2 regions of the Paraburkholderia sp. MPAMCS5 genome follow, and region 1 is predicted to be linked to the other one. Evidence: riboswitches for the same ligand, from Rfam matches in the RefSeq annotation. Region 1 holds a riboswitch; the other holds the start of a gene.
The links. Region 1 has a riboswitch for cobalamin ahead of cobW (cobalamin biosynthesis protein CobW). Riboswitches for the same ligand answer to the same signal wherever they lie in the genome.
Positions count from the first base shown of each region.

Region 2: another riboswitch for cobalamin. It lies ahead of cobG (precorrin-3B synthase); the one in region 1 lies ahead of cobW (cobalamin biosynthesis protein CobW).

Region 1 covers NZ_JAYXBK010000004.1:549,651-554,561, forward strand. Annotated here, with positions in the region: gene VOM14_RS12775 (cobalamin biosynthesis protein) at 1-135, opposite strand, end outside; gene cobA (uroporphyrinogen-III C-methyltransferase) at 132-878, opposite strand; cobalamin riboswitch at 1,136-1,381, opposite strand; cobalamin riboswitch at 1,451-1,731, shown strand; gene cobW (cobalamin biosynthesis protein CobW) at 1,915-3,036, shown strand; gene cobN (cobaltochelatase subunit CobN) at 3,043-4,911, shown strand, end outside.
Region 2 covers NZ_JAYXBK010000004.1:443,847-448,757, reverse strand. Annotated here, with positions in the region: gene VOM14_RS12290 (cobalt-precorrin-5B (C(1))-methyltransferase) at 1-860, opposite strand, end outside; gene cbiE (precorrin-6y C5,15-methyltransferase (decarboxylating) subunit CbiE) at 866-2,116, opposite strand; cobalamin riboswitch at 2,203-2,391, shown strand; gene cobG (precorrin-3B synthase) at 2,474-3,937, shown strand; gene VOM14_RS12275 (precorrin-8X methylmutase) at 3,930-4,556, shown strand; gene VOM14_RS12270 (precorrin-2 C(20)-methyltransferase) at 4,556-4,911, shown strand, end outside.

The DNA of each region.
Region 1 (4,911 bases):
CGCTTTCGTTTCGATGCAAGCGACGCGCGCAATCTCTTCGAACGCATGCGAGCCGAGCGCGGCCCGCACGGCCGTTTCGATGTCGTCCGCCGAAGTATGCAGGCGGCAGCCGATGCCGACACACAGGGCTTTCATCGCGTGCCCGATGAACTGGCCGCCGCGCGCGCGAGCGCGAGCGACGCTACGCCGCCGATCACCACGATGGCCGGCGAGGCGAGCCGCGCGCGCGCCACGGCATCGGCGAAATCGGCGAGGGTTGCGAGCACATGCCGTTGTTCGGGGCGCGTCGCCGATTCAATCGCCGCGCACGGCGTGTCCGCGCGCATGCCGGCCGCGAGCAATGCGCCGGCGATATCGTTCAGCCGCCGCATGCCCATATAGATCACAAGCGTCATGCGCGTGGCGGCGAGCGCGGCCCAATCCGGCTCGTTGCTGCCCGCGCCGTGCCCGGTGACGAACACCACGCCTTGCGCATGATCGCGATGCGTGACCGGAATGCCGATCGCCGCCGGCGCCGCGATGCCCGCCGTGATGCCGCTGATCACTTCCACTTCGATGCCCGCGTCATGAAGCGCCCGCTGCTCTTCGCCACCTCGGCCGAACACGAATGGATCGCCGCCTTTGAGGCGCGCGACGCTGTGTCCCGCATGCAGATGGTCGAGCATCTGCGCGACGATGCCTTCCTGCGGCGTGGACGGATGACCGCCGCGTTTGCCGACATGCACGATGGCGGCATCGGCGCGCGCGAATTGCAGCACGTCCGGGTTCACGAGATCGTCGACGAGGATCACGTCCGCTTGCGCGAGCGCGCGGGTCGCCTTCAGCGTCATCAGCTCGACGTCGCCGGGGCCCGCGCCGATCAGCCACGCGCGTTTCATCGCGCCTCGCGAACGGCGTGCAGCATGAAAGGCGCGCGTAAAGCCGCCGCGAACGCAGACACGCGCGGCGCGGATGAGCGCGAGGCGAAGGAACGCAATGCAGTGGAGATCGAAGTCATTCGGAGCAACGTAGTCGGGCACGCTGGCTCACGCAGGTCGCGAACGCATTCGCCGCGTGGTGCGCATCGTGCTTGGGCGCCGGTCTATCCGTCCCTCGCGGATTTCGGCTGCCGGCGGGCGTGAGCGCATGACACGCACGGCCGCCTCCGCGTCTGGCCGGTATCCGGGCTGGCGGCCTCACGCGCTTTGCCTTCCCGTCCGCATTCGCTGGAATGAGTCGGACAGTGGCATTGAAAAACGCATGCGCGGCGCAGCAAAAGCCTTGCGCCGCAGGTCGCTTACCGTTGCGGGGACAGCACAGGTTGAGCGCGCGAGCGCGGCCTGTTTCCCGTTTAACTGCACACGCGAATGCATGTGCGGGCACCAAACGCGCGCATACGATAGCACACGCAAGCCCCGTCCGATAAGCGCGCCGGGCTTGCGTTTTCTTGACGCCAGAAGGCGCGCGGCCTACACTCGCACGCACTTCTGGTGCTCGTGTGCGCGCTCGTGCGCATGCAGTTAAACGGGAAACAGGACGCCCGCCTGACACGGATCGGGTCAACCTGTGCTGCCCCCGCAACGGTAAGCGAAATGTGGCGCTGTGATGGTTTGCATGGCGCCGCGGAGCCGGCTTCGGTGTCCACGCGCAAGGTCGCGTCGGCATCTCACCACTGGGCGAGAAATGACTCGTCCGGGAAGGGGAAGCGGCGCTTTCGCCAGCCCGGATACCGGCCGGAACACGCAGGACGAACGCCGCGGGGAAGCGGCGCTCGGTCCATGACCTCATGTCCGATTCCGTTGTCTGCTTTCTGCGCGTTTCCTGCTTTTAGCGGCAATGCCGTTGTTCGTTCCCTGTCTTGCGATGCAAACGTGCGCCGCGAACACGCGCGACTACACCGGCCGGCATGTGCAACTCCTACGCACGGACTCCACGATGCAAACTCAGATGCGCAAGATTCCCGTCACCATCGTCACGGGCTTTCTCGGTAGCGGCAAGACCACGCTGCTGCGGCACATTCTTCAGCATGCGGGCGGCAAGCGCATCGCGGTGATCGTCAACGAGTTCGGCGAACTCGGCATCGACGGTGAAATTCTCAAGGGTTGTGGCATCGGCTGCGATGACAACGGCGCTGAAACCGAAGGGCAATTGTATGAACTCGCGAACGGCTGCTTGTGCTGCACGGTGCAGGAAGAATTTTTCCCGGTGATGGAAAAACTCGTGGAGCGCCGCGAGCAGATCGACCATGTGCTGATCGAAACATCGGGCCTCGCGTTGCCGAAGCCGCTCGTGCAGGCCTTCAACTGGCCGCAGATCAAAAGCAGTTTCACCGTGGACGCCGTGATTACCGTCGTGGACGGCCCGGCTGCCGCAAGCGGCCAGTTCGCCGAGAATCCGCTTGCTGTCGATGCGCAGCGCAAAGCCGATCCGAATCTCGATCACGAGTCGCCGCTGCATGAGTTGTTCGAAGATCAATTGTCGGCGGCGGATCTCGTGATCCTGAACAAGACCGATCTACTCGACGAGGCGCGGCAAATTGCGGTTGAAGCGTTGATCCGCGAAGACATTCCGCCGCAAGTGAAGATCGTGCGCGCGCACATGGGGCAACTGGATCTGCACACGCTGTTCGGTCTCGAAGCGGCATCGGAAGAGACGATCCACTTGCGTCACGATCATCACGGTTCGGCGGACGACGCCGACCATCACCACGACGAATTCGATTCGATGGTCGTGCATGCCAACGTGCCTTCGCGTGAAGCGGTGATCGCCGCGTTGCAGCGGCTCGTCGAGGCGAACACGATTTACCGCGTAAAAGGCTTCGCGGCATTGCCGGGTGCGCCGATGCGCCTCGTCATTCAAGGCGTGGGCCGCCGCTTCGACAGTTATTTCGATCGACGCTGGCAGGCAGGCGAGGGCAGCGAAAGCCGCTTCGTGCTGATCGGCGAAGATCTCGATCAAGCCGCTTTGCAACGTGCGTTCGACGCGGCGCTTGGCGCGGCAACGCGCGTTGACGCTTCGGGCGCCGTCGCGTCGAACACCGCCGCGCAACAGGCGTAAGCGCATATGCATCTGCTGCGCACCACGCCAGGCGGTTTCGTCGACGATACGCAAGGCGTGATCCGCATCGATCAGCGGCCTGCGGACATCGTCGTGCTTAGTTCCGCGGACACGACGCTGTCGCTGCTGGCGAGCGTGTTTCCTCGTCTTGGCGAGGGGTTTCCGAGCGTGCGCCTCGCGAACGTCACGTATTTGCGGCAGCCCGCTTCCGTCGATTTCTATGTCGAAGACGTGCTGCAACATGCGCGTGTCGTGGTGGTCGATCATCTGGGCGGCGAAGCGTATTGGCCATACGGCATCGAGCAGGTCGTCGCGCTGGCCGCGCGCAAACAGCAGACGCTTGCGATGTTTTCCGGCGATCTGCAAGAAGACCCGAATCTGCTTGCGCGCAGCACCGCGGATGCCGATCTGTGTCATCAGTTATGGCGTTATCTGCGCGAAGGCGGCCCGCAGAATGCCGAGGCGTTTCTGCGCTGCATTGCGTATCGGGCGCTGAAATGGGGACGTGAGCCCGCACCGCCGCGCGCGTTGCCCGCCGCGTCCCTTTACCATCCCGAACGCGACACCCCGACCATCGCCGACTGGCAGGCGCGCTGGCAACACGATGCGCCCGTCGCGGCCATTCTGTTCTATAAGGCACACCTCCAGGCGGCCAACACGGCCGTGTTCGATGCGCTGATCGACGCGCTCGAGTCGCAAGGCGTGAATCCGTTGCCGATTGCCATCACGTCGCTGAAAGATGCGATGAGCCGCGACGTCGTGCAGTCGTTGTGCGCGCAACAGAACGCCGCGCTGGTGCTCAACACCACGGCGTTCGCCGCGAGCGCTATCGACGATCCCGAGCCGCTCGCGCTCGCCGGCGATGCGCCCGTGCTGCAAGTCATTCTGAGCGGCGGCAATCGCGAGGACTGGCTCAAGGACAATCAAGGCCTCAATTCGCGCGACATCGCCATGCATATCGCGCTGCCCGAAGTGGACGGCCGCATCATCACGCGCGCGATCAGTTTCAAGGGACTCGCGTATCGCTGTCCGCATACGGAAGTGGACGTGGTCCGCTATCAGCCGGATCTCGAACGCGTGGGTTTTCTCGCCGAACTGAGCCGCCGTTGGTGCCGCCTGCGTTCGCTCGACAATGCGGACAAGAAGCTCGCGCTGATTCTCGCCAACTATCCGATGAGCGAAGGGCGCATCGGCAATGGTGTCGGACTCGACACGCCGGCGTCCGTCGTCGGCATTCTGTCGATGTTGAGCAACGAAGGTTATCGCCTCGCGCAACTGCCCGCGAATGGCGAGGCGCTCATGCACAAGCTCACCGAAGGCGTGACCAACGACCCGGTGGTGCGCGACCTGCGACCCGCGTTGCAGAGTCTTGCGCTCAGCGATTACCTGGTGCGCTTTAACGCGCTGCCGGCCGCGACGCGCGACGCACTGAACAGACGCTGGGGTGCGCCCGAGCAGGACCCGACCGTGCGGCGCGGCCGTTTCATGATTGCGGGCTGGCGCTGCGGCCACGTGTTCGTCGGCATTCAGCCGTCGCGTTCGCGCGAGCAGGGCGATTACGCGAGCTATCACGATGCCGAACTCGTGCCGCCGCATGCGTATCTGGCTTTCTATTTCTGGCTGCGCGACCAGTTCGGTATCGACGCGGTCGTGCATGTCGGCAAGCACGGCAACCTGGAGTGGCTGCCGGGCAAGAGCGTGGCGCTCGCCGAGACATGCTGGCCCGATCTGATTCTCGGGCCGATGCCGCATCTGTATCCGTTCATTGTCAACGATCCGGGCGAGGGCAGCCAGGCCAAGCGTCGCGCGCAAGCGGTGATTGTCGATCACCTGATGCCGCCGCTCACGCGCGCCGAAAGCTATGGGCCCTTGCAG
Region 2 (4,911 bases), 110 kb from region 1:
AGCTGTTCGAGATCGATGCTCGAATTGCGGCTATGCAGATCGAGATGGCCCGCCGCGAGCTTGCTCAGCTTGCCAAAGCCGCCGCACACGCTCAGGCGCTCCACGGGCGCGCGCTTCATATGCTTGAGCACCGCGCCCACGAAGTCGCCCATTTCGATCAGCGCAATGTCGGGCAAGCCGTAGTGCGCGCGCATCGCGTCTTCGCTCGCGTTGCCGGTGCACGCGGCGAGATGCGCGTAGCCGTTCGCGCGCGCGACGTCGATCCCTTGATGGATCGACGCGATATACGCCGAGCACGAAAACGGCCGCACGATGCCGGTCGTGCCCAATATCGACAGGCCGCCGAGAATGCCGAGCCGCGGGTTCATCGTCTTGAGCGCGAGCGCTTCGCCGTCTTCCACGCCGATCGTCACTTCAAAGCCGCCGCCATACGCGTGCTCGGCCGCGAGTTCCGCGAGATGCTCGCGCATCATCTGGCGCGGCACCGGATTGATCGCCGGTTCGCCGACCGCGAGCGTGAGTCCCGCGCGCGTCACCGTGCCCACGCCCGGCCCCGCGCGAAACACCACGCCCGCCTCCGCGACGAGCCGCACGCGCGCGAACACGACCGCGCCGTGCGTGACGTCGGGATCGTCGCCGGCGTCCTTGATCGTGCCCGCTTCGGCTCCATCGTCGCTCAGGCGGCAGAACACGAGCGGCATCGGCACATGCTGGCCCTTCGGCAACACGATTTCGGCGACGTCGCTCACGACACCGGCGAGCAGCAGACGCGCCGCCGCCAGCGACGTCGCCGTCGCGCAACTGCCCGTCGTATAGCCGCTGCGCAGCGGCGCGGGTTGTTCGGGAGTTTCGTCACGCATCGCGGTCAGGCGGATGAACCGGCGGGTGGGCCGCTGACCACGCTCTGGCCGGCGGCACGCTTCACCACGTCGAGCAAGGTGATCGGCAGCGCCTGACGCCACGTATCGAAGCCGCCGAGCGGTTGCGCGTCGGCCAGCGCAATGCGCGTGAGCGCGCCGCCGTGACGCTCGCGCCATGCGGCCAGCGCGGCCTCGCCTTGCAACGTGACCGCGTTGGCCACCAGCCGTCCGCCTTCGCGCAGGTTCGCCCAGCACGCTTCGAGCACGCCCGCCGCCGTCACCCCGCCGCCGATAAACACCGCGTCCGGCGCGGGCAGTCCTTCGAGCGCCTGCGGCGCGCGTCCCGCGACGAGTTGCAGGCCGGGCACGCCCAACGCATCGCGATTGTGTTCGATGAAGCGCTGGCGCTCCGCATGCCCTTCGATGGCGATCGCACGGCAGCCCGGATGCGCGCGCATCCATTCGATGCCGATCGAGCCGCTGCCCGCGCCCACGTCCCACAGCAATTCACCGGGCGTCGGCGCGAGGCGCGCGAGCGTGATCGCGCGGACATCGCGCTTGGTCAACTGGCCGTCGTGCCGGAACGCGTCGTCGGGCAAGCCGCAGGTAAGCGGCAGACGCGGCGCGCCTTCGGTTGCGCGGCAGTCGAGTGCGATCAGATTGAGCGCGGCGGCCTCGCCCGCGGACCATTGATCCGCGCGGCCGTCGATGCGCCGCTCGCGGTCGCCGCCGAGATGTTCGAGCACGGTCATGCGCGTGGCGCCGAAGCCGCGCGCGTTCAGCAAGCCGGCCAGCGCGGCGGGCGTGCGGCCGTCCGCGCTCAGCACGAACACGCGTGCGCCGTCGTGCAGGGACGCGTTCAGCGCAGCCAGAGGCCGGCCGACCAGCGAGACCGTCGCGACGTCCTGGAGCGGCCAGCCGAGCCGCGCGGCCGCAAGCGACAAGGACGACGGCGCGGGCAGCACGCGCAATTCGTCGGCGGGCAACTGCCGCGCGAGCGTCGCACCCACGCCGAACAGCATCGGATCGCCGCTCGCGAGCACGCAAACGGACCCGCCACGCTCGGCGAGCAAGGGCGCGAGATCGAACGGACGCGGCCACGCGGCGCGGCGCGCGGCGAGGCGCGCGGGCAGCATCGACAGATGCCGCTCGCCGCCGTAAATCACCGACGCGTCAAGCAACGCGCGCCGCGCGGACCGTCCCAAACCGGCATAGCCGTCATCGCCTATGCCCACCACGGTCAGCCATGCCGGCATGCATCCATCCTCGTTCTGTATCTTCAAATCATGCGCTGTGCCACGCCGGTCAAAGCGTCCAGCCTCGTTGTGCTATTCGAAAAAAGGCATAATACAGCCGCCGGTGCCCTTCGGGGCCTAACAGGGAACACAGCGGAGAATACGGTGCCGCTGCGGCTGCCCCCGCAACTGTATGCAGCGAGTCCGCCTGCGCAACGCGCCACTGGTTCATCCGGGAAGGCAGCGGCGGACGACGACCTGTGAGCCAGGAGACCTGCCGGCCAGACTGTTCGTGCCAGCCAACATCGGGCGGGGTGTACCGATGCCGCAGCCATGCCGCTTGACGCATGCTCGGGCCGTCGCGCGACGCTAACCGCGGTGTCCGTCTTGAATCCAGCTTCGCCCACCACTGTTTTGCCCGACGCGGCTTGTGCGCCGCGGCCCTCGGCGTGCCCGGGGCTCGTGCGGATCGTCGCCGCGCGCGACGGCGGCATCTGCCGGATCAAGCTGCCGGGCGGCGCGTTGAGCGCGGCTCAGGCCGAGGCGATGGCAGACGCGAGCGAGCGCCATGCGAGCGGCGTCATCGAGTTGACGAATCGCGCGAACGTGCAGGTGCGCGGCGTGCGCGGCGGCCATGAAGCCGGGTTGATCGCCGCGTTGACCGATGCCGGGCTCGGGCCGTTGCACGATGCCGGCGCCGCCGCTCCCTACACGCAACAAGCGCAACACGCGCAACAAGCGCAACATGCCGACGACGTCCGCAACGTGATGATCAGCCCCCTCGCGGGCCGCGATCCGTTTGCGCTATTCGACACCCGGCCGCTTAGCGCCGCACTGCTCGCGATGCTGCAACGCGACGCGCGTTTCGCGGCGCTGTCGCCGAAATTCGCGCTGCTCGTGGATGGCGGCGAGCGGCTCGCGCGGCTCGATCATCCGCATGATGTGTGGCTCGCGGCGTCGCACGATGCCTCGGGCGACGTGCGCTTTGTGTTCGGTCTCGCAGGTTGTCCGCCGCCCGCCACCGCGCCGGCGCAAACGGATGCGACCGTGCAAAACGGCAGCGGCGCACTGGCCTCGGTATCGCCCGCGCAAGTCCCGGCGCTGGTTCGCGCGCTGCTGCACGCGTTCCTCGACCTTGCCGCCGCCGATGCCACGCGCATGCGTCATCTGCTCGCCGCACATTGCGCCGATGCGATCCTGCGGCACGCACAAGCCCATGTCGATTTCCCCTTGACGCGCGACGCAGCGCTCGTCAACTGGCGCCGCAACACGCCCGCCGATGCCGCGTTGCGCCTCGGCGCGCACGCTCAACGTAGCGCGGGCACGTGGCATGTGGGCGGCCAGCCGCCGCTCGGCCGTCTCGATGCCAACACGCTGCGCGGCCTCGCCGCCATCGCGCGGCAACATGGCGGCGGCGCGCTGCGCATCACGCCATGGCAAAGCGTGCTGCTGCCGGACATCGCGTCGCACGCGGTGCCCGTCGTGCTTGCCGCGCTACGCGAGCGCGGTTTCGCGTGCGATCCCGCCGACGCGCTCGCGCGGCTCATCGCGTGCACGGGTTCGAGCGGCTGCGCGAAGAGTCTCGCCGACACCAAGGCCGACGCGCTCAAACTCGCAACGTATCTGCCGCCGAACCTCGACGTGCACCTGAGCGGTTGCCCGCGCTCGTGCGCCGCCGCGCATTGCGCGCCCTTCACGCTGCTCGCGGTCGCGCCAGGCCGCTACGACCTTTATCGACGCGACGGCACGCCAGGCTTCGGCCCATGCGTCGCGCGCCAACTGACGATCGAACAGGCCGCCGACACGCTCGCGCGCCTCGCCCGGAGTAACACCGATGCTTGATTACATTCGCGACGCTCAGGAGATCTATCGCCAATCCTTCGCGACGATCCGCGCCGAAGCCGACCTCTCGCGCATGCCCGCCGACCTCGAAAAGCTCGCGGTGCGCGTGATCCACGCATGCGGAATGGTCGACGTGATCGACGATCTCGCGTTTTCCGCCCACGCGGGCGCGGCGGGCCGCGCGGCGCTCGCGCAAGGCGCGCCGATTCTCTGCGATGCCGGCATGGTCGCGCAAGGCATCACCCGCGCGCGGCTGCCCGCGAACAACGAGGTGATCTGCACGCTCGCTCACGCCGACGTGCCCGCGCTCGCCCGCGAACTCGGCAACACGCGCTCGGCCGCCGCGCTCGAATTGTGGCGCCCGCATCTGGCGGGCAGCGTCGTCGTGATCGGCAACGCGCCGACGGCGCTCTTTCATCTGCTCGACATGCTCGATGCCGGTGCGCCGAAGCCCGCGCTGATTCTCGGCTTCCCGGTCGGCTTTGTCGGCGCGGCGGAGTCGAAAGCCATGCTGGCGCAGGACAGCCGCGGCGTGTCTTATGTGGTCGTCCACGGGCGGCGCGGCGGCAGCGCGATGGCCGCGGCCGCGATCAATGCGCTCGCGACGGAGGTCGAATGATGGCGCAGCAATCACGCACGGGACGTCTTTTCGGACTCGGCGTCGGACCTGGCGACCCGGAACTCATCACGCTGAAGGCGCTACGTCTGCTGAAGGCGGCGCCGGTGGTCGCGTACTTCGTCGCGAAGGGCAAGAAGGGTAACGCGTTCAGCATCGTCGAGGCGCATTTGCACGACGCGCAGCAGCACTTGCCGCTCGTCTATCCCGTCACGACCGAAGCGCTGGAGCCGCCGCTTTCGTATGAAGCGATCATCGCGGACTTCTACGACACGGCGGCTGCGATAGTCGGCACGCATCTCGATGCGGGCCGCGACGTCGCCGTGATCTGCGAAGGCGATCCGTTTTTCTATGGCTC